2 regions of the Bacillus cereus group sp. Bce041 genome follow, and region 1 is predicted to be linked to the other one. Evidence: riboswitches for the same ligand, from Rfam matches in the RefSeq annotation. Region 1 holds a riboswitch; the other holds the start of a gene.

Region 1 (11,813 bases):
CATTTTTGTAATCTCCACTGAACCTTTGTCTAACTGTTCATTCTCTACTTGCAATGATAAGACTTTCGTCATACCTTTTGTAATTTCGAATGAAACTGGCTTTTCTAGTGGTTTGTAGCCTGCTGGTGTTTCTACTTCTACTAACTCATACTTTCCAATAGATAAATCTGAAATGTCTGCTTTTCCTTCTTTATCCGTTGTTACTTTCGCAACTACTTTGCCTTTTGAGTCACGTACTTCAAATACAACATTTTCTAATGGTGCTTTACTGTCTTTATCTATTTTTGTGATTTCTACATTCCCCGTATCTACCATTTCATTTTCTACAGTGAACGCTAAAGATTTTGTCATACCTTTTGTAATTTCAAATAGTACAGGCTTTTCTAATTTTTTGTAGCCTGGTAAACTCTCTACTTCTACTAACTTGTACTTTCCTACTGATAAATCTGCAACTGTTGCTTTTCCAGCTTTATCTGTCGTTACTTTCGTTACTACCTTGCCTTTGTCGTCTTGAACTTCAAAGACTACACCTGCTAACGGTGCCTTATTATCTTTATCTATTTTTGTAATTTCTACATTTCCCGTATCTACCATTTCATTTTCTATGTTTAATGATAGAACTTCTGTCATACCCTTTTTAATTTCGAATGATACTGGCTCTGTTAGTTTTTTGTAGCCTGGTAAGCTCTCTTTCTCTACTAATTTGTACTTTCCTACAGATAAGTCTGAGATTTTTGCTTTACCATTTTTATCTGTTTTTACTTCCGTTACTACTTTTCCTTGTTCGTCTTGCACTTCGAAGACTACGTCTTCTAATACTTTTTGACTATCTTTATCTACTTTTGTAATTTCTACTGAACCTTTATCTACTAGTTCATTCTCTACTTTTAGTGATAAGACTTCTGTCATACCTTTTTTGATTTCGAATGATACTGGTTTCGCTAGTTTTTTATATCCTGGTAAGCTCTCTACCTCTACTAGCTTATATTTTCCTACTGATAAATCAGCAATCTTTGCTTTTCCTTCTTTATCTGTCGTTACTTTTGTTACTACTTTGCCTTTTTCATCTTGTACTTCGAAGACTACGCCTTCTAATACTTTTTGACTATCTTTATCTACTTTTGTGATTTCTACATTTCCCTTGTCTAACTGTTCATTCTCTACTTTTAATGATAAGACTTCTGTCATACCTTTTTTGATTTCGAATGATACTGGCTCTGTTAATTGTTTGTAACCTGGTAAGCTTTCTTTCTCTACTAATTTGTACTTTCCTACAGATAAGTCTGAGATTTTTGCTTTTCCTTCTTTATCTGTCGTTACTTCTGTTACTACTTTTCCTTGTTCGTCTTGTACTTCGAAGACTACACCTGCTAATGCTTTTTGATTATCTTTATCTACTTTTGTGATTTCTACATTTCCCTTGTCTAACATTTCGTTTTCTACTGTTAAAGCAAGAGATTTTGTCATGCCTTTTTCAATTTGGAAAGTAATCGGATCTACTAATTGTTTATATCCTTTTGGTGCTTTTACTTCTACTAACTTGTATGTGCCGACTGATAAATTAGTAACTTGTACTTGTCCTTTTTTATCTGTCGTTATTTTAGCGACTACTTGCCCTGCTTCATCTTGAATTTCAAAGACTGCATCAGCTAAAGCATCTTTATTTTCTTTATCTACTTTTGTAATTTCTACATTTCCTGTATCCACTAATTCATTTTCTACTGTTAGCTTTAGCGCTGTTACTCTACCCTTTTCAATTTCAAATGAAATTGGCTTTTCTAGTGGTTTGTATCCTGCCGGTGTTTCTACTTCTACCAACTCATACTTCCCGATAGATAAATCTGAAACGTTTGCTTTTCCTTCTTTATCCGTTGTTACTTTCGCAACTACTTTTCCTTTTAAATCACGTACTTCAAATACAACATTTTCTAATGGTGCTTTACTATCTTTATCTATTTTTGTTATCTCGACATTCCCTGTATCCACCATTTCATTTTCTACTTTTAATGATAGGACTTCGGTCATGCCTTTTTTGATTTCAAATGATATTGGTTTTTCTAATTTTTTATAACCAGGTAAACTTTCTACCTCTACTAATTCATACTTTCCTACAAGTAAATCTGAAACATTTGCTTTTCCATCTTTATCTGTCGTTACTTTTGTAACTTCATTACCCTTTTCATCTTGGACGATGAATGTTACTCCCGCTAACGGTGCTTTATTATCTTTATCTATCTTTGTTATCTCTATATTTCCCGTATCTACCATTTCATTTTCTATTTTTAATGATAGAACTTCGGTCATGCCTTTTTTGATTTCAAATGATACTGGATCTGTTAGTTTCTTATAGCCTGGTAAACTTTCTTTCTCTACTAATTTGTACTTTCCTACTGATAGATCTGAGATTTTTGCTTTACCATCTTTATCTGTTTTTACTTCCTTTACTACTGTTCCAGCTTCATCTTGCACTTCAAAAACTACGCCTTTTAATGCTTTTTTGCTGTCTTTATCTATTTTTGTAATTTCTACTGAACCTTTATCTAACTGTTCATTTTCTACTTTCACCGATAGGACTGTTGTCATACCTTTTTTTATTTCGAATGATACTGAATCTGTTAGCTTTTTGTAGCCTGGTAAACTTTTCCTCTCTACTAATTTGTACTTCCCTACTGATAAATCAGAGATTTTTGCTTTACCATCTTTATCTGTTTTTACTTCTGTTACTACTTTTCCTTGCTCATCTTGTACTTCGAAGACTACGCCTTCTAATACTTTTTGACTATCTTTATCTATTTTTGTAATTTCTACTGAGCCTTTGTCTAACTGCTCGTTTTCTACTTTTATTGCTAAAGCTTTTGTCATACCTTTTTTGATTTCAAATGGTACTGGTTCTGTTAGCTTTTTATAACCTGGTAAGCTTTTCGTCTCTACTAATTTGTACTTTCCTACTGATAGATCTGAAACATTTGCTTTTCCATCTTTATCTGTTACTACTTTTCTTACTACTTCATCTTTCTCATCTTGGACTTCAAATTCGACACCCGCTAATACTGCTCCGTTTTCTTTGTCCACTTTTGTAATTTCTATATTACCTTTGTCTACCATTGCATTTTCCACTTGCATTGGGAATATGCCGTCCCCTGTTACACTTACTTCGAACTCTGTTTCTTTTAATTGGTAGCCTTCAGGCGCTTTCGTTTCTTTTAAAATATATTTTCCTAGTGCTAACGGTTTAGAGATTGCCTTACCATCTTTATCTGTAACAATATGTTCGACTACTACACCGTCTTTTACTATATCAAACTCTGCATTTGCTAATGGTTTTTCACCATTTTCCGAATCAATTTTCTTTATTTCAATTTGACCCTTTTGCACAGTATTTTTAATTTCAATTGTTTTTGTTTCTCCAGCTTGAAGTGTAACCTCTACTGGGCTTGTTAATTTTTGATATCCTTCTGGTGCTACTGTTTCATAAACTTTATACGTCCCAGGAGCTAAAGTTTGAGGTACTGAAAAACCTTTTTCGTCCGTTGTCAGTTTTGCAACAACTTCATTTGCACTATTTCGAACTTCAAATTCGGCACCTTTTAACCCTTTGTGATTCTCAGAATCTATTTTATGAAGCGATACTGTACCATCTTTTGGAGCTTCAGGCGGTGTAATAGTTACTTCTTTTGATGTTAATGTTTTATCATCAAAATGTAATTCCGCTTTATTAGGAATCTTCTTATCTACGTAAGAAGATAAGTCTGCATTATTTTTAATTTTCGCCTTGATACTAAGATTAATTATCTGGTCTTCATATGACTTATAATCAAAATTCTCACCAAACGTAAATGTTACTTCACTTCTTTGTTTATCTATATTTAACGTCCCTTTAGAAGTAATATCTTGGCCATTTTTATCATACACTTTTGCCTCTAATACTTCTAAAACATCTTCTAAATCATCACTAATTACCATAGATGTGTATTTAGGAGGATCGTTCGGTATATGTGTACCAACTTGGTATTGAATAACTTGATCCATTTGTGTTAGCTGCTCATTCTCTACAAGCTTGCCATTCTCATCAACTATATTTTTTTCAATGCTAGGTGGATTATTGTCACCTGAACCGGATCCTCCTCCACCACTCACAAATACTTGTCCTACTTTTTCTTCAGTTTTAATATTTTTACCTTCTAATTTCACAGTATTTTTATGAGGTTTTGCAGCAGGATTTGTAACCTTTGTTTTATATCTTACAATATAGCCTTTTGAACTGTCTGGAAATTCAATTGTAAATCCAGTCTTTGTTGCATTTATTTTAATGTTAGATAAATTTGCTGGCTTAATATTTGTTGGTGCATAACCATCTTCAAATACAGCCTCTTCTAATACTACGCTGTCTGTAATTAACTCATGCCCAGGTCCTAATGTATCTGTTAATTTAAGATCTTGCATTTCTGTTCCAGTTGCATTTACATATACAAGCCAATCAGCAATAGACGGATCTTCTTGATTATAAGAACCCCATTTCAATAGATTTTCCGTATTGGGTTGTGGCTTCGGTCTCTCTGTCGTATTACTTACATTTACTTCTTTATTTACGATTTGACCATCAACGTTAAATTCTAATGGAATTTCTTTAACACCATCATATGCTTCTAGACCAAAGTAGAATTCTACGAATAAAGAACCTTTAATGTTGTTCTTTCCTTCTACGTAATCACCCATAGTACACGTTAATAGACCCTTTTTCATCTCACATGTACCAACTGTTTTTCCTTCAGCATCTTTTAAAGGAAAACTCATATTCATAAGGTCTTTTCGAAACTCTTTTGGCATATCAATTGTGAATTGATCTCCACTTTTTATTTTTTCTTTAGCTGACCACTTCACTTCTACTTTCATACCATCTGAGGCTTGATATGGTTCAGATGTCGTGCCATCAGTACGGGAAATATTAATTTCGTCCACTGGACTTTTCATCACAGCAGCTTGAATAACTGGAGCCCACACATTCAGCACTGAAAATAATACTAGAAAAACTAATGAAACCATTGAAATATGTCTTTTAGTACTTTTCATTTGCATAGTTCCCTCCTAAATTTTTATATTTATATAACAAAAAAAGATCGTCCGGTTGCATCAAAAATGTGCAACCAGACGATCTTAGTAACCAATATGTATTACCGTAGACTCTAAGCTTTGCGGCCTATCCTTTCGAATAGTGTGCTAAAAATATCTTTTATTCTTTTTTTGTTTCATTTTCCTCTTAAACCAAATATTACTATACCGTCTGGACGGTTATAATTCAATACTCTATAAAATTGTTCTATTTTTCTAATAAAAAAAATAATTCACCACTACATTAAAGAAGCAATGGTGAATTATTTTCTCATTATATAGTTCGTATATTCTATTTATACGAATTACTAATAAGAGCTTGAATCACTTTTTCTCTTAACTCGGGGCTTAGTCTTCCAACCCCTAAATATTCCGAATACCATAATCCATCTGCTGCTAATCTAATAATTGTTGCACAAACTGAATCTATCTCATCATTTTCTATATTTTTTTGCAGTTGCTGAAATGATTGTTGTAATGGCTCAAGTAATTCAGGTTTTAACATGAGTGCTGCCATCATACTGCTAGACAACTCTTCTGTTCTTCTCTCATTACTTAATCTTTCCTCTACAAAAGAGCGAACCCATCTCCCTTTCCTCTCTGAGTCTTCCGCTACTTTATTGTAAATGGCCCCTTCATAATCCTCTACCCCTCGGACTATCATACCTTCTATTAAAGCTTCTTTATTTGAAAAGTGATACAATAATCCACCTTTGCTTAAACCCGCCTCTTTTGCCACTGCTTCTAAAGTTAATTTAGCAACCCCTTTACATTGTACAATTTGAGAAGCGGCCGCCAAAATCTTTTGCCGCGTTATGCTTATACTCATTCCTTTTTAAAACCCCATTTCTACTAAATTTATATAAATACGAATCTTATTTTTAATATTGTTGATTACTACTAAGTATTTTCTTTATACAACAAAAGCTTCATTACCTTTGAATTTTTAGTTACTTATTCTATTAAAAATTTCCATATCATTCAATATGATAACATTAAATACACAAAGATGACTATACATCTATACTTTTGTATTTATTGAAAATATATCCATTAATAAAATTTACCGATTTAGTCCTTCTTATTACTTTAAGACAGCAGTAATTCTTTCAGTACTAAATAAAAAATGTTATTACTCCCATTAAATTGAGTAATAACATTCTACTTAACAAATTCGCTGCCAACTAGCATCCTTCACATCTTCACTAGTCGGTTTTCTAACTGATCCAATAAAGTGAAACTTTATATCCGCAACATGGACAGGTGTATTTCATTTTGTCACTCCATTATTAACTTGTTTTCCCATATATTCCGACTCACAAAGAATGTAACAGCACAAATCATAGTTATCCCCATGAAAAATGTATTAGAATCTTCATATGTAGTTGGAATGCCTACCGTTACGAAAACAATACTAAAAGCTAAAAATAGATATAATAATAAAGATATAATATAGCTTGGTTTAAATCGTAAAATGATACCTCTAAACAATAGCTCACCAAGTAGACAGCCACCTAAAATAATAGGTACTCCGAAATACAATGTAAGGACTCCCATTTGCGCAGTAGATTGAATTATCTTTCCAATTATGTTCGGCGAAACCAGCTCACTATCGTTTCCCATCCTATCATATAAATCAAGTGCTGTTGCTGAAATAAAGAAACTTAATATAGAAAATGAATACGGTATTAAAAATTTGCTCACTCTCATTCACCTCGCTTTTTTCTTTACATATATTATTCATTATTTCCTATCATTTTTACATAAAAAAATAACCCTCTATGATAAAACATAGAGGGTAGCATTTCTATATAAAAATCTATACCTTATCCTGAAGTGAATCCCGAAAATAGGACAAATATCAAAACACCTAAACCATCTGCTATCTGCTCCCTACATTCTTTAGGGTAGATAGTTTATATGTTTTATTAGAAAGTAGTGCCTTCTTTTTTATAATATTCTTTTTTATAATATTCTTTTGAAATCTCTTCATAAAATGCGGCTGATGTCGCGTAGAAATAAGGTGCTAACCATAAGAAACCGATTCCTACAGTAAGAATACTTAAAATGAACCAACCTAAGAAACTTAAGCATAGTAAAAAGTAATCCATTTTATGTCCATTCATCATATGACGACTCTCAGTAATCGCTTGATTCGCTGTATATTCTGGATGATCATTCAAAATAAAATATGTCATAGAATAAGAAAATGATTTAATAATACCTGGAATAATAAGAAGTAATGTCCATAGAGTCAAGTATACATACATTAGTAAATATGTTAAAAACGACTTCATCAACTTACTTCCATCGCTAAACCATCTAAATATATGACCAATGCGAGCATCAGTCCCACGAATTGCATTTAAAACAAGATAATAGGCACCTATTGTTAATGGACCAATAACAAGCATTACTATAATACTTACTGTAAGTGAATCACTTGCTTCTTCCCAACCCCAAAATATCGAGAAAATACCTGTTGTTAGCATTTCAACAGCTCCAATAAGGATTCCAATTAATAAGGTTGCCCCTACCGCTAGTCCCCATCTTCCTTTTAATGCATCAAGTGCTTCTCTTTTCAACTGACTTATCATATATAACCTCCTAATACTATTTCCATTTTATTATACCATTTATATCAAAAATCCCACATATTTTCCTAAAACAGAAGCATATTACCTTTTTTCATACGTATTGATACATGTGTGCTGTAGTTGTACTAATATATGGATTAAACGACTCTTTTCCCTATAACAAAAAAGCCTGCCTTTCATAATAGGCAAGCTTTCTCAAGTTACATCTCATTTATTTTCTTCTTATACCAATCCTGCATTCTCTCCGCATCTTCTACTCTCGTATGCTCTATTTTATAACTAGATGATGCACTCGAAAACTTATACGTACATAAATCCGCACGGCGCTGGAAATATGATTGTGTCTTCTCCATTGATTGGACGTGTCTTCTTCTAATAAGTCCTGTATATTTTCCGACGCTACGATAGACAAGTGTAATTTGTTCTCCGTTAACACTGTAGCCATTTGTTTTAAATGTTGTGTATCCAAGTGTAAAGATAAGGATTGCGAGCGGTAGTAATGCCCACATGATGTAATACTTTTCAAAGTATATGCTTATTCCAGTAAGCGGGATTGCGAGCATAGCGAAAAAGATAAAACTATCAATGAGATAGCGGCGCAATGCTGCTTTTGGTAACGAAGTAATACTTGCATTCAGTTCGTATGGTAATTGTAAATGCGCGAGTAATTGTTGCACTCGATCTTTTCGAATGATAGGATGCAGTGTAACTTTTTCTTCTTTCCCTTCACTTTGAATGACTTCTACTTGCACAGCACAATAACCGAACGGTTGGCGTAAAATGCCTTCTTTTATCGTAATCCCTTGAATGCGGTGCAATTTTAGTACGAGTTCTTTTCTCTCCAGTAACCCTTGCGAAATACGGACTTCATCATTTTTTCGATTCACTGTGAAGTTACCGTGTTTTAACGCGTAGCCAATTGTAGATATCATCCAAGAAACGACAAGTAAAATAGCTACCATGTAAATCCAGCCATATATATCGTGGTCCATTACATATGACGTCACACTATTTTTTATCCATTTCGGAATATACTCATCTACTTGGTGATAAACGAAAAAGATTAAAGAGAACAATACTCCAAATTGACCAGATGTAACAGACGCTATTAAAATCTCTTTCCACGTTAACTTGTACTCTGTCGTTTGTTTTTCCTCTGTAACAATTGCTTTTTCTACTGTATTTTCTGCTGCTTCGTCTAACGTTTTTTCTGCTTTCACTTCTGGAGTTGGCTCATTTAGCAAAGTAATAAGCTCCGTCGCCTCTTCTACCGTAATTCCAGCTAAGCTAACTTCTGCTTCATCGCCCCCGCCAGCTGTTTCAATCTGAATTTTTTTCAAACCGAGCATTTGGTATAGTACGTTAGAACTTGTATTAATCGTTTGAACACGTTCTTTATTTAAGTAGCTCTCCTTCTTTACGAAGAGACCTTGCTTCACATGTAATACGTTATTTTCGACCCAGTATACTTTGTAATACCAACCTACGATAGCTGAAACAATTGTGATTACCGCAAAACCAATAGGAACTAAATACCAAAATGGAAACTTTCCCCTTAAGCTAAAAAGAAAAATAATGAGTGGTATAAAATCTGTTATTTTTAATTCTAATAACATCGTGATTGGATGCTGCCTCTTATACATCCTCATCACTCACTTTCGCTAATTCTGCGATTTTCGTTTTCAACATTTCAGCTTCATACATCGTTAAACCTGGGATGCTATGAGAAGTTGCTGCTGTTGAAATGTGTAATTCTGCTAATCCGTATTTTCTCATAATTGGCCCTTGTTCAATCGTAACGTGCTGCACACGAATCATCGGTACTAATACGCGCTTTACGACGAAAAGACCATGCTGAATTTCAAGTTCTTCTTCATTTAGTTGGTAGCTGTAATAACGTTGACGTAGTTTTGGAAACGTAAAGTAATCAAACGGTGTATATACAATTGTTAATCCGATGAGCACATAGAAAATCCAAGCCCACCAATTAAACTTAATCATAAAGAAAAGATATGCCAAAATGACTATAATACTGATTCCTAGCTCAATTAAAGAACGCGCTTTCCACACCTTGACCATGTCAGGGTGAATTTCATTTTTCAATGGATCCATGTAACCACTCCAAATCTAGTAATCTAATATATGAATACTCTTAATCTATATTTTACGTAACTTTACAGAAAATTGAAATTCAATCTTCTTTCTTCTCAGGAATAAAATATCCGAACCAAAGTAGCCAAATGAAACCGATTAACTTCATCCAATTTCCATCCGCTTGAAAAGCTTGAATCATACCTGGTATTTTATAAACCCCAATAAATCCAAGAAAACCGAGCCACCAGTTTTTTTGCATTTTCATCTTTACTCCTCCTTCATGACGTTTTTCACATTTCGAATCCAAATTTCTTTATACTTTAACTGGAATCCCATGAGCATATAGTTGCTCATATTATCAATCACGAGTGCTAGCGTATGAGCATTTTCTTCCGTTTCATGTTGTGACACTACGTCAAGTTCTACGCCTTTCTTCAATAAATCGTGGAAACTATTTAAGAAATCTTCTTGTATTTCAAATAAGCGTTTCTGATACTTTTCATTTCGCGATGCAGTTACGATAAATTCATTGATAACGCGTAATATCCCTTCTTGCCCTTCATATTCAGAGAGCATATGTAAACCATCAGCAATTAACTTTTCTGCAAAGTTTTCTTTCGTATATTGCTCTTTATCGAAATAACTCACGAAATGATATCCAGAGAAAATTTCTTCAAATAAAAAATCGATTAACGCTTCTTTAGAAGAAAAATGATAATAAATAGCCGGTTTTGAAATACCTACCTCTTTCGCAATCATGGAAAGACTCATCTTCTCAATGCCGTGTTCTGCCATAAGTTTAAATGATGCCTCTACAATGTTTTGCGATGTTTGTAAATTCTTCGTCATACTGTACCTCACTTATTTTTACTTACCGGTCGGTAAGTAAATTATAAAACAAAACGAAATGATTTTCAATTTAGTTAGCACTACAGAAGGTGTTTATCAGAAAATACAGAAAGTTATAAAGTAAAAGCAACATATAACAATAAGGAGGATATCATATGGGACTTGGTGGTAATGGCGGTAGTGGTGGTAATGGCGGCGGTGAAGCAGGACAAGCTGGTAAGAGCGGATTTTCATTAATCATTGTACTTTTTATCGTATTGATTATAGTTGGAGTTAGCTATATCGGACTTGGCTTCTAAGAAAAGGCGTCCTACGTTACACATGTAGGACGCCTTCTTTTTAATCCCTATTCAGCAATCGCATACGATAACAATTCATCGTCACTTCTCCGAGTCTTTGCAGTAGTTGATAGTTCGCATATGCGCCTACCGGGGCACCGATTATTGGTACGAGCTGCAGCATTTTGGCTAAATCGATATAGTCTCGGTACTCTGTTTGGAACTTTTCCCAGTCCATATGATTTTCTTCTTCTGTATCCCACGTTTCGATTGCTTTCCATATTTCTTTTCGGTGATCGTCACTTGAAAAGGCAAGCTGAAAAACATGAAGGATAAAAAGGCGCTCTTCTTTGTTGCTCGTATCAAATCCGTACAATGTCGCTGCATCGAATAAAAATTTAATTTTAATGCCGAGTAAAAGCGGAAAGTCAGCAAGACCGAGGAGAATACCGCCAGCCCCCGTCCCTGCCCCTTCTGCCGCTGCTATTTTTTTATACTCATCCATTTTTTTACGAACTTCATCGTCACGTCTTTGCAGTGACCATGTCGTCTCTTTTAGCTTCGGCTTTATAAAGTTTGACCCGGCGCTGATTGTTTGCACCATCATACGAATCGTCTCTGTTAGTACCTTTTGTACTTTCGCCGGAATGAGCTGTTGCACCTTCGTCTGCACTTTCTTTGAGAACCGTGTCATCATAGAAGAATCTTTCATAAATGTAGCTTTCCACTGCTCCAGTTCTTTTATAACCTTTTCTTCATATGTAATCATAGGTTCATTCCCTTCAATTTAAACGCTCAATGCGCTTCGCCCCGTATTGGTAAACGAAACCGATACTAAATAATATGCTTACGATAAGTAAAATTCCTGTCATCATGAAATCTTTCG
Region 2 (7,833 bases), on a different contig from region 1:
ACGGGAACTGGTTGTTTACTAACTTCTGTAATAGGAGCATTTGTAGCAGTGGAAAAAGATTATGTAAAAGCAGCAGTAGCAGCATTAACGTTTTATGGTGTAGCTTCGGAACTGGCAGCTGCTAAGACCGTGGAAAAGGGACCTGGTAGTTTCCAAATTGAATTTTTAAATCAGTTAGCGAATACTACTTCTGGTGATATTGAGAAGTATGGAAAGATTGAGGAGTTAGAGTAAGAGGGAGTGAAAGAAATGGCACGCATTGAAATAGATAAAATGTCTAAGCTATTGCAAGTGTATTTTATTATGGGAAGTAATAACTGCACGAGGGATCCTTTAGCTGTATTGAAAGAAGCGTTAGATGGTGGAGTGACAATTTTTCAGTTTCGCGAGAAGGGGGAAGGTTCTTTAATCGGAGAAGATAGAGTGCGCTTTGCAAAAGAATTGCAGACGCTTTGTAAGGAATATAGTGTTCCTTTCATTGTAAATGATGATGTAGAATTAGCCATTGAATTAGATGCAGATGGTGTTCATGTAGGACAAGATGATGAAGGAATTACATCTGTTCGTGAAAAAATGGGAGATAAAATTATCGGTGTATCTGCTCATACAATTAAAGAAGCACGCTTTGCAATCGAAAATGGAGCAGATTATTTAGGCGTTGGACCTATTTTCCCAACAAGTACGAAAAAAGATACGAAAGCGGTTCAAGGAACGAAAGGATTAGCTTATTTTAGAGAACAAGGAATTACAGTGCCAATCGTTGGTATTGGTGGGATTACAATTGAAAATACAGCGGCAGTTATAGAAGCGGGTGCGGATGGTGTTTCAGTTATTTCAGCAATTAGTTTAGCTGAATCTGCGTATGAAAGTACGAGAAAATTAGCTGAAGAAGTAAAGAGAAGTTTGTAGGGAAGGACGTGTAGTATTTTAAGTGCTACATGGAGAAATAGACTGCCCCAAAATTTAAACAAGCATTTGATTAAAAAAGCACAAACCTTTTTAAATAAAGGTTTGTGCTTTTTCTTTAAAACATAATTGAAATTAAGAGCATTCCAATTCCGATAGAAGTAAATGTTGCGATTAAGCCTGGAATCATAAAGCTATGATTTAATACGTATTTACCAATACCTGTTGTACCAGTACGATCAAAGTTAATGGCAGCAACGATTGTTCCATAGTTTGGAATGAAGAAGTATCCATTTACTGCAGGGAACATAGCGATTAGTAGTGCTGGTGGAATACCGAGTGATAATCCAAGAGGCATTAAAGCACGTACTGTGGCTGCTTGGCTATATAGTAAAATAGATAGAATGAATAATGCGATGGCAAATAGCCAAGGTGCACTTGTTACTAAATGCTGAATGGATCCTTGAATCATATTTAAGTTTCCATTAAAGAAAGTATCTCCCATCCAAGCGATACCGAAAATAGCAACAACTGCTGTTGCTCCTGCTTTAAAGACGTTACCAGACACAATGCTTTCTACATTTGGTTTACAGAAAATAATAATAAGAGCCGCGATAGTTAACATAACCATCTCAATTGTATTCGGCATGGAAAGACGGGCTAACTTCCCATCAACTATCCATCCTGGACGAAGTGCTTCAAATGAACCAAGAAGTACAACAAGGAAGGTTCCTACAAGGAAAAGGATAACTGATAATTTTGCGCCCTTTACACCTACAAATTCTTTTTTCTCTTCAAGCTTAGGAATCATTCCTTCTTTTAATCGTTTTAAGTATTCAGGGTCTTCATTTAATTCTTTTCCCATCTTACTAGCAACGAATGCTGCTAACATACAAGCAATGAAAGTGGAAGGAATACTCACTTTTAAAATATCTAATAAAGTGATTTTATAGTCAGCTAACATTGCTAAAAGAGCAACTGTGGCAGCTGAAATTGGACTAGCTGTAATTGCTTGTTGAGAAGCGATTACGGCAATCGACATTGGGCGTTCCGGTCTAATCCCTGATTCACGAGAGACTTCTGCAATAACAGGAAGTACAGAATAGGCAACGTGACCAGTACCTGCACATAGTGTGAATAAATAAGTAACAATTGGAGCAAAAAAAGTAATACGCTTTGGATTTTTTCGTAATGCCTTTTCAGCTAGATGAACAAGATAGTCCATTCCTCCAGCAGCTTGCAAAGCACCAGCAGCTGTAATTACTGCCAAAATCATAAGCATTACATCGATAGGAGGCGCGGTTGGTTGTAGGTGGAAGACAAAAACGAGTATTGCCATGCCAACTCCACCCATTACTCCTAAACCAACTCCGCCTAGGCGTGCACCAATAAAAATACAGAGTAACAAGGTAAGAAATTGTAGCCAAAACATGATAAACTACCTCCGAAATTCATTAGTTAAGATATATTCGAATAGTTTAATTTGAATGAAAATTAAATAAATACCCGAAGAAATCCTTGTTATTTATACATTTTTTATTATATAACACAAAAAAAGTAACATTCACGTACTTTTTGAAATTATTTTGAAAAAGCAATGCATTAAAAATTTGTATTTATATCTCTAAATAAGTAGACATTTTGATTTATATGTTGTAACCTTTGAAAGAGAATAAATTAATTCTCATAGAACTCCCATATCGTTCAACTCGTTCAGCGAGAAAGGCAAACTGATGGAAACATGAGGACGCAAAACTACAGGAGCTAAGGTCGAAAGGCTACGCTAGCCAGTTACCGGACGGATAGGGTTGGTCTTGGCCAATGCTTTTACATTGGCTTTTTTTTATTCTCGAACATATTGAGAAACATTTTCAAACAAAATATTCATATATTTTGTTTTTTTGTTTATGTTGATTAAGGAAGGTGGATATTAATGAAAAAATATTGGCATAAGTTATCGTTCCTTCAAAAGAACGTCTTATTAACCGTATTAGTTATTTTGACACTTGTTGGAAGTATGGGTGCGTTAAGTTTCAACATGTTTCAAAATAGTATGATGTCTTTATTTGAAAGGCAGTCTATTGAAACAGGAGAAATAGTATTGAAAAAACTGGATGTAGAATTAGTTAGAGACATGGCGAAAGATCCTACAGCCGAAAAAGTGAAAAAAGAAAAGTTAACAGAGAAATTAGATGAAGTGTCAAAAGAATTGAAAAGCGTTGGACAAACGTATGTTACAGGAGCAAAGCCGAATGAAAAGCGAGAATTACAACTCGTTGGTTTGACTACAGAGTTAACAAATGCGTTTCCTATAAAGCCGGGAGATTATTATGAACAACCCGCTCATTGGATGAAGGCATACGATAAAGTGATTGATACGAAAAAGGCTCAAATGACAGAAGTATATGAAGATGAAATAGGTTCGTGGGTGACAATATTAGAACCAATTACAGATGGAGAAAACAATATTGTTGCAATTGTTGCGGCTGACTTAGATGCTTCCATTGTTCCTATTACAAAAGAGAAGTTTATGATACAGGGCTTACTCTTTATCATTATTTCATTAGCAATTGCGACTATTACTCAATTCTTTATCGTGCGTCACTCGTTAGCTCCATTAAAAGATTTACGAGAAGGGTTACGTAAAATTGGTGAAGGTGACTTGAGTATTAAATTAAAAGAAAGACCAGATGATATTGGAATTATTAATGTTTATTTCAATAACACGATTGAAAAATTTAAAGGGATTATAGATAAAGTAAGGCAAACTGCTGAGCAAGTTTCTTCTTCTTCACAAGAATTGTCGGCGAGTACAGAGGAAAACAGCATGGCAGTTCAAGAGATTGCAAGTTCTATTGAAGGTTTAAGAGTAGGGGCACAGTCTCAAAAAACTTCAGTACAACAATGTTTAGGAATTGTACATGGAATGGAAGATAAGGTAGAAGAAATAACTGGGGCTGCAAAACAAGTTGCGGTTGCTTCTGAAGGTATGGAACAACATTCAATTGAAGGTAATGAAGTGATTGGACAAATTATTAATCAAATGAGTTTAATCCAAAATGCAGTACAAGATTTATCTTCCATCATTTATTCGTTAGAAACAAGGTCAAAAGAAATTAGTGATATCGTAACTGTAATTACAGGCATTTCAAATCAAACAAATTTATTAGCTTTAAATGCTTCTATTGAGGCTTCACGTGCTGGAGCAGCTGGAAGAGGGTTTGCAGTTGTTGCTGATGAAGTACGAAAATTAGCAGAACAAACTGAAGCGTCTGCAAAAGATATAGCGAAATTAATTGGTGAAACACAAGCTGAGACAGAAGATGCTGTAGTTTCCATGCAAAAAGGTTCAAAAGAAGTAGAAACTGGAATTTCGCTTGTTCAAAGTAGCGGAGATTTCTTTGAAAAAATCTCAAAATCAGCGCAATCTGTTACAGATCAAGTAAAAGCTGTTTCTGGTAATTCGAGTGATATTTTACAAAATAGCCAGAATATTGTTCAAGTCGTAAATGAATTATCACATATTGCAAATACTTATGCCAACAGCAGTAGTAATGTTGAAGAAAGCATGAAAGAGCAAGAAATATCAGTACAAGATATTGCAGAATTAGCGACTTCTTTAAGTTGGCTTTCTCAGGAATTACAAGAGCTTATTGGTGAGTTTAAAAGCGAATAAGGAGAAAGTTCAATTCTAATCAAGGGGGTATCTCCGCTACTGATTATGAATTGAACGAATCTGCCCTTTAATAAGGGATAAAAAAGGTGTGAATTTTCACACCTTTATTATATTTAAGAGAGGAATTTACATAAATATGAAATTAGCAATTTCTTATAGTGAGATGGTAAAAGAATTTTTAGGAAAAGTAGAAGGAAGTATTAAAATACCTAAAGATGTGCAAGGAACAGAACTTAGGATAAAAAGGAAAACGGAACTGTTTTCAAATTTGACTCACATTGTAGATTTAATAGGAGCGACTGCAACGTGGTTATATCATATTTCTAAAGAAAAACATATTGTCGTGCTTTATCATGTAAGAGGAAGTTTATTTCCGATTACTATTGAAGTTTCTAATTTTCTCTCCTATGAAAGTTTAAATTTACAAATTGAAGAGCAACTGGAGCAAATTAAAGAAATGAATGAGGAAGAAATAGAAGAGTTTCAAAACGGTAATACGTTATATGAAATGTCACCTATTATTATTGGTGAAACATATTATGAGCTAAAAGACACGAATACATTACAATTTGTATTTAGTAAAAATATGCAAAGTGTAGAAATAATATTTAATAGTGTTAATTGGAAAGAGACAACAATTACTCGTTATGCACAACAAATACAAGGTGTTTTAATTAATAAATCACAAAATAAGAGTAATCATATAAATAATTTTAATATTATTACAGAGGCCGAGATGGCACTTTATAGTCAAGTGAATGATACGACAGCAGTATATCCTGAGAAAAGTATCGTCGATATGTTCTATAATACTGTTACTCAATTTCCAAATCGTATAGCTTTATCTTCAAGGGAAGGTACTTTAACTTATGAGGAGCTAAATAAAAAAAGTAATCAAATAGCTCATATGTTAATCAAAAACGGCGTCCAATTAGGAGACTATGTTGGAATATTTATGAAACGTAGCATAGACACAGTAGTAAGTATGGTAGCTATATTAAAAGCTGGTGCAGCGTATGTTCCGATTGATCCAGATTATCCGGAAAGTAGAATACAGTACATTATTCAAGATAGCCAAGCGAAAGTTATATTGATGAAAGAGACGCCTATAACATGTGATGGGGTTCAAACAGTTTCAATGTATGATAGTGAAACTTATGAAGATATAGATGTAAAGTTGTCTATTCATTGTGATGATGTAGCTTATATGATTTATACATCTGGTTCAACAGGGAATCCAAAGGGAACGATGTTAGCACATAGAGGCGTTGTTAATCTGTATACTTGGATGAAAAAGCAATATGAATTGACAGAAGAGGATGTATTTGCCCAATTTCCATCCTTTAGTTTCGATGCTTCTGTATGGGAGTCATTTGCTTCTTTATTCTGTGGAGGAAACTTATATGTACTATTAGAGGAAGAGCGATTGTCTGTAGAAGCATTTGCAAATGCAATCTATAAAGTGAAAGCAACTTCAATCTTGGCATTAGCAACAATTTTTGTTCGACAAGTAGCAACTTATTTAGCAGAAGAAGATATATATAAGCTAGCTTCCCTAAAAAGAATTGCGATTGGCGGTGAAATGTTGCCTGTAGAGGTTATTAAATTGTGGAGAGAAAGAATAGGTACAAATGTTGAAATTCATAATGTATACGGACCGACAGAATGTACTGTAGTGACGACAACCTATAAAATACCTAGTCAGTTAAATGAGGATGTTGCGAGTATTCCCATCGGTAAACCATGTGCTAATTATCAAGTTATGATTTTGGATGAGAATATGAATCTTTGTCCAATTGGTGTACCTGGTGAATTATATATAGATTCAGTGGGATTAGCAAAAGGGTATTTTAATAAGCCTAATAAAACAATTGAAGCTTTTATTCCGAACCCTTTTAATCCTATAGTTAATATATATAAAACAGGTGATATCATTAAGTTGCTAGAGGATGGAAATATAGAGTTTTTACATCGGAAAGATGACCAAGTAAAAATTAGAGGACATCGTATTGAACTAGGCGAAATCCAAAGTAAAATTTCTCAAAATCATAATATAAAAGAAAATGCTGTTTTTGCTAAGAAGAGTAAGGAAGGTAGCCAATATTTAATCGCGTTCTATACAACTTTAAATAAAAAAGAAATACCAGAATTAGTTTATCAGTTACAAGAGCAATTACCAGATTATATGGTGCCATCTAAACTAATTTATATTAATGAATTGCCACTTACACCTAATAAAAAGATTGATGTTAAGAAGTTAGCTCAGTTAGAAGAAAAGTATGAACCGGTTCGGCTACAAGAATATGTTGCACCTTCTAATAAAGCAGAAAAACAAATAGCGAACGCCTGGGCGGAAGTATTAGGAATTTCAAAAGTTGGAGTGCATGATGATTTCTTTACAATTGGTGGACATTCATTAAAAGTATTACGAGTCTTAACATTGTTAAAAGAAGATTTCTCACATTTAACAATTCAAGATTTCTTTAAAGAAAGAACGATATATGGATTAGCTCGAATTGAGCGAGAAGTAAAAGTAGAGAAAGAAGAAGTATTTCGTGAATATAAAGTGATTCACGAACCAGATACTATCACGTATGCAAACGTTTTGGAAGAAAACCAGATTTCAAATGTCTTTTTAACAGGAGCTACTGGTTATTTAGGATCACACATATTATATGAATTGTTGAGAGATACATCTGCTACTATTTATTGTTTAGTAAGACCAACTAAAGATGTGCAGCAAAGAATTATAGATACATTAACAGGCTACTTTAATGATATATGTGAAGAATGGTTACAGCGTATACAGGCCGTAGCTGGTGATCTGGGAGAAGAGTATCTTGGGATGAGCGAAGAAGAATTTATGTTCATCAGTTCTAAGATGGATACGATAATTCATTGCGGTGCAGATGTAAGACATTTTGGAGATGTAAAACAATTTGAAAATATAAATGTCCAAGGAACTAGCCGTATGCTAACATTAGCGGAGAAAGGTGCTACATTCCATTTTATTTCTACAATTGGTATCCCGTTAGAATTAGCGGTAGATCAATGGGATACATACATGAAAACTGGTGATTTTAATTACAGTGTAGACTTAGAGAATGTATATTCAAATAGTAAACTACAAGCGGAAAACATTGTTCGTGAAGCAATGAAAAATGGTTTGCGTGGAAATATTTATCGTGCAGGTAATTTAGCATGTCATTCAGAAACAGGTTCGTTCCAACAAAATATTGAAGGAAACGCAT

What was found. A riboswitch is a leader RNA that binds a small molecule or an ion and turns the genes downstream of it on or off. The one in region 1 is predicted to bind cyclic di-GMP.
Region 2: it holds a riboswitch for cyclic di-GMP, as region 1 does, so the genes downstream of both, ACUN13_RS21505 (methyl-accepting chemotaxis protein) here and ACUN13_RS10065 (SpaA isopeptide-forming pilin-related protein) in region 1, are expected to answer to the same signal.

Annotation. Positions count from the first base shown of each region.
Region 1 covers NZ_JBQXON010000002.1:791,908-803,720, forward strand. Annotated here, with positions in the region: gene ACUN13_RS10065 (SpaA isopeptide-forming pilin-related protein) at 1-5,076, opposite strand, end outside; cyclic di-GMP riboswitch class I at 5,137-5,229, opposite strand; gene ACUN13_RS10070 (TetR/AcrR family transcriptional regulator) at 5,402-5,938, opposite strand; gene ACUN13_RS10075 (hypothetical protein) at 6,388-6,813, opposite strand; gene ACUN13_RS10080 (DUF975 family protein) at 7,038-7,706, opposite strand; gene ACUN13_RS10085 (PH domain-containing protein) at 7,907-9,349, opposite strand; gene ACUN13_RS10090 (PH domain-containing protein) at 9,342-9,818, opposite strand; gene ACUN13_RS10095 (hypothetical protein) at 9,898-10,065, opposite strand; gene ACUN13_RS10100 (TetR/AcrR family transcriptional regulator) at 10,068-10,649, opposite strand; gene ACUN13_RS10105 (YjcZ family sporulation protein) at 10,805-10,948, shown strand; gene ecsC (ecs operon protein EcsC) at 10,989-11,696, opposite strand; gene ecsB (ABC transporter permease EcsB) at 11,710-11,813, opposite strand, start outside.
Region 2 covers NZ_JBQXON010000007.1:97,310-105,142, reverse strand. Annotated here, with positions in the region: gene thiM (hydroxyethylthiazole kinase) at 1-234, shown strand, start outside; gene thiE (thiamine phosphate synthase) at 250-909, shown strand; gene ACUN13_RS21510 (anaerobic C4-dicarboxylate transporter family protein) at 1,025-2,338, opposite strand; cyclic di-GMP riboswitch class I at 2,621-2,705, shown strand; gene ACUN13_RS21505 (methyl-accepting chemotaxis protein) at 2,840-4,582, shown strand; gene ACUN13_RS21500 (non-ribosomal peptide synthetase family protein) at 4,719-7,833, shown strand, end outside.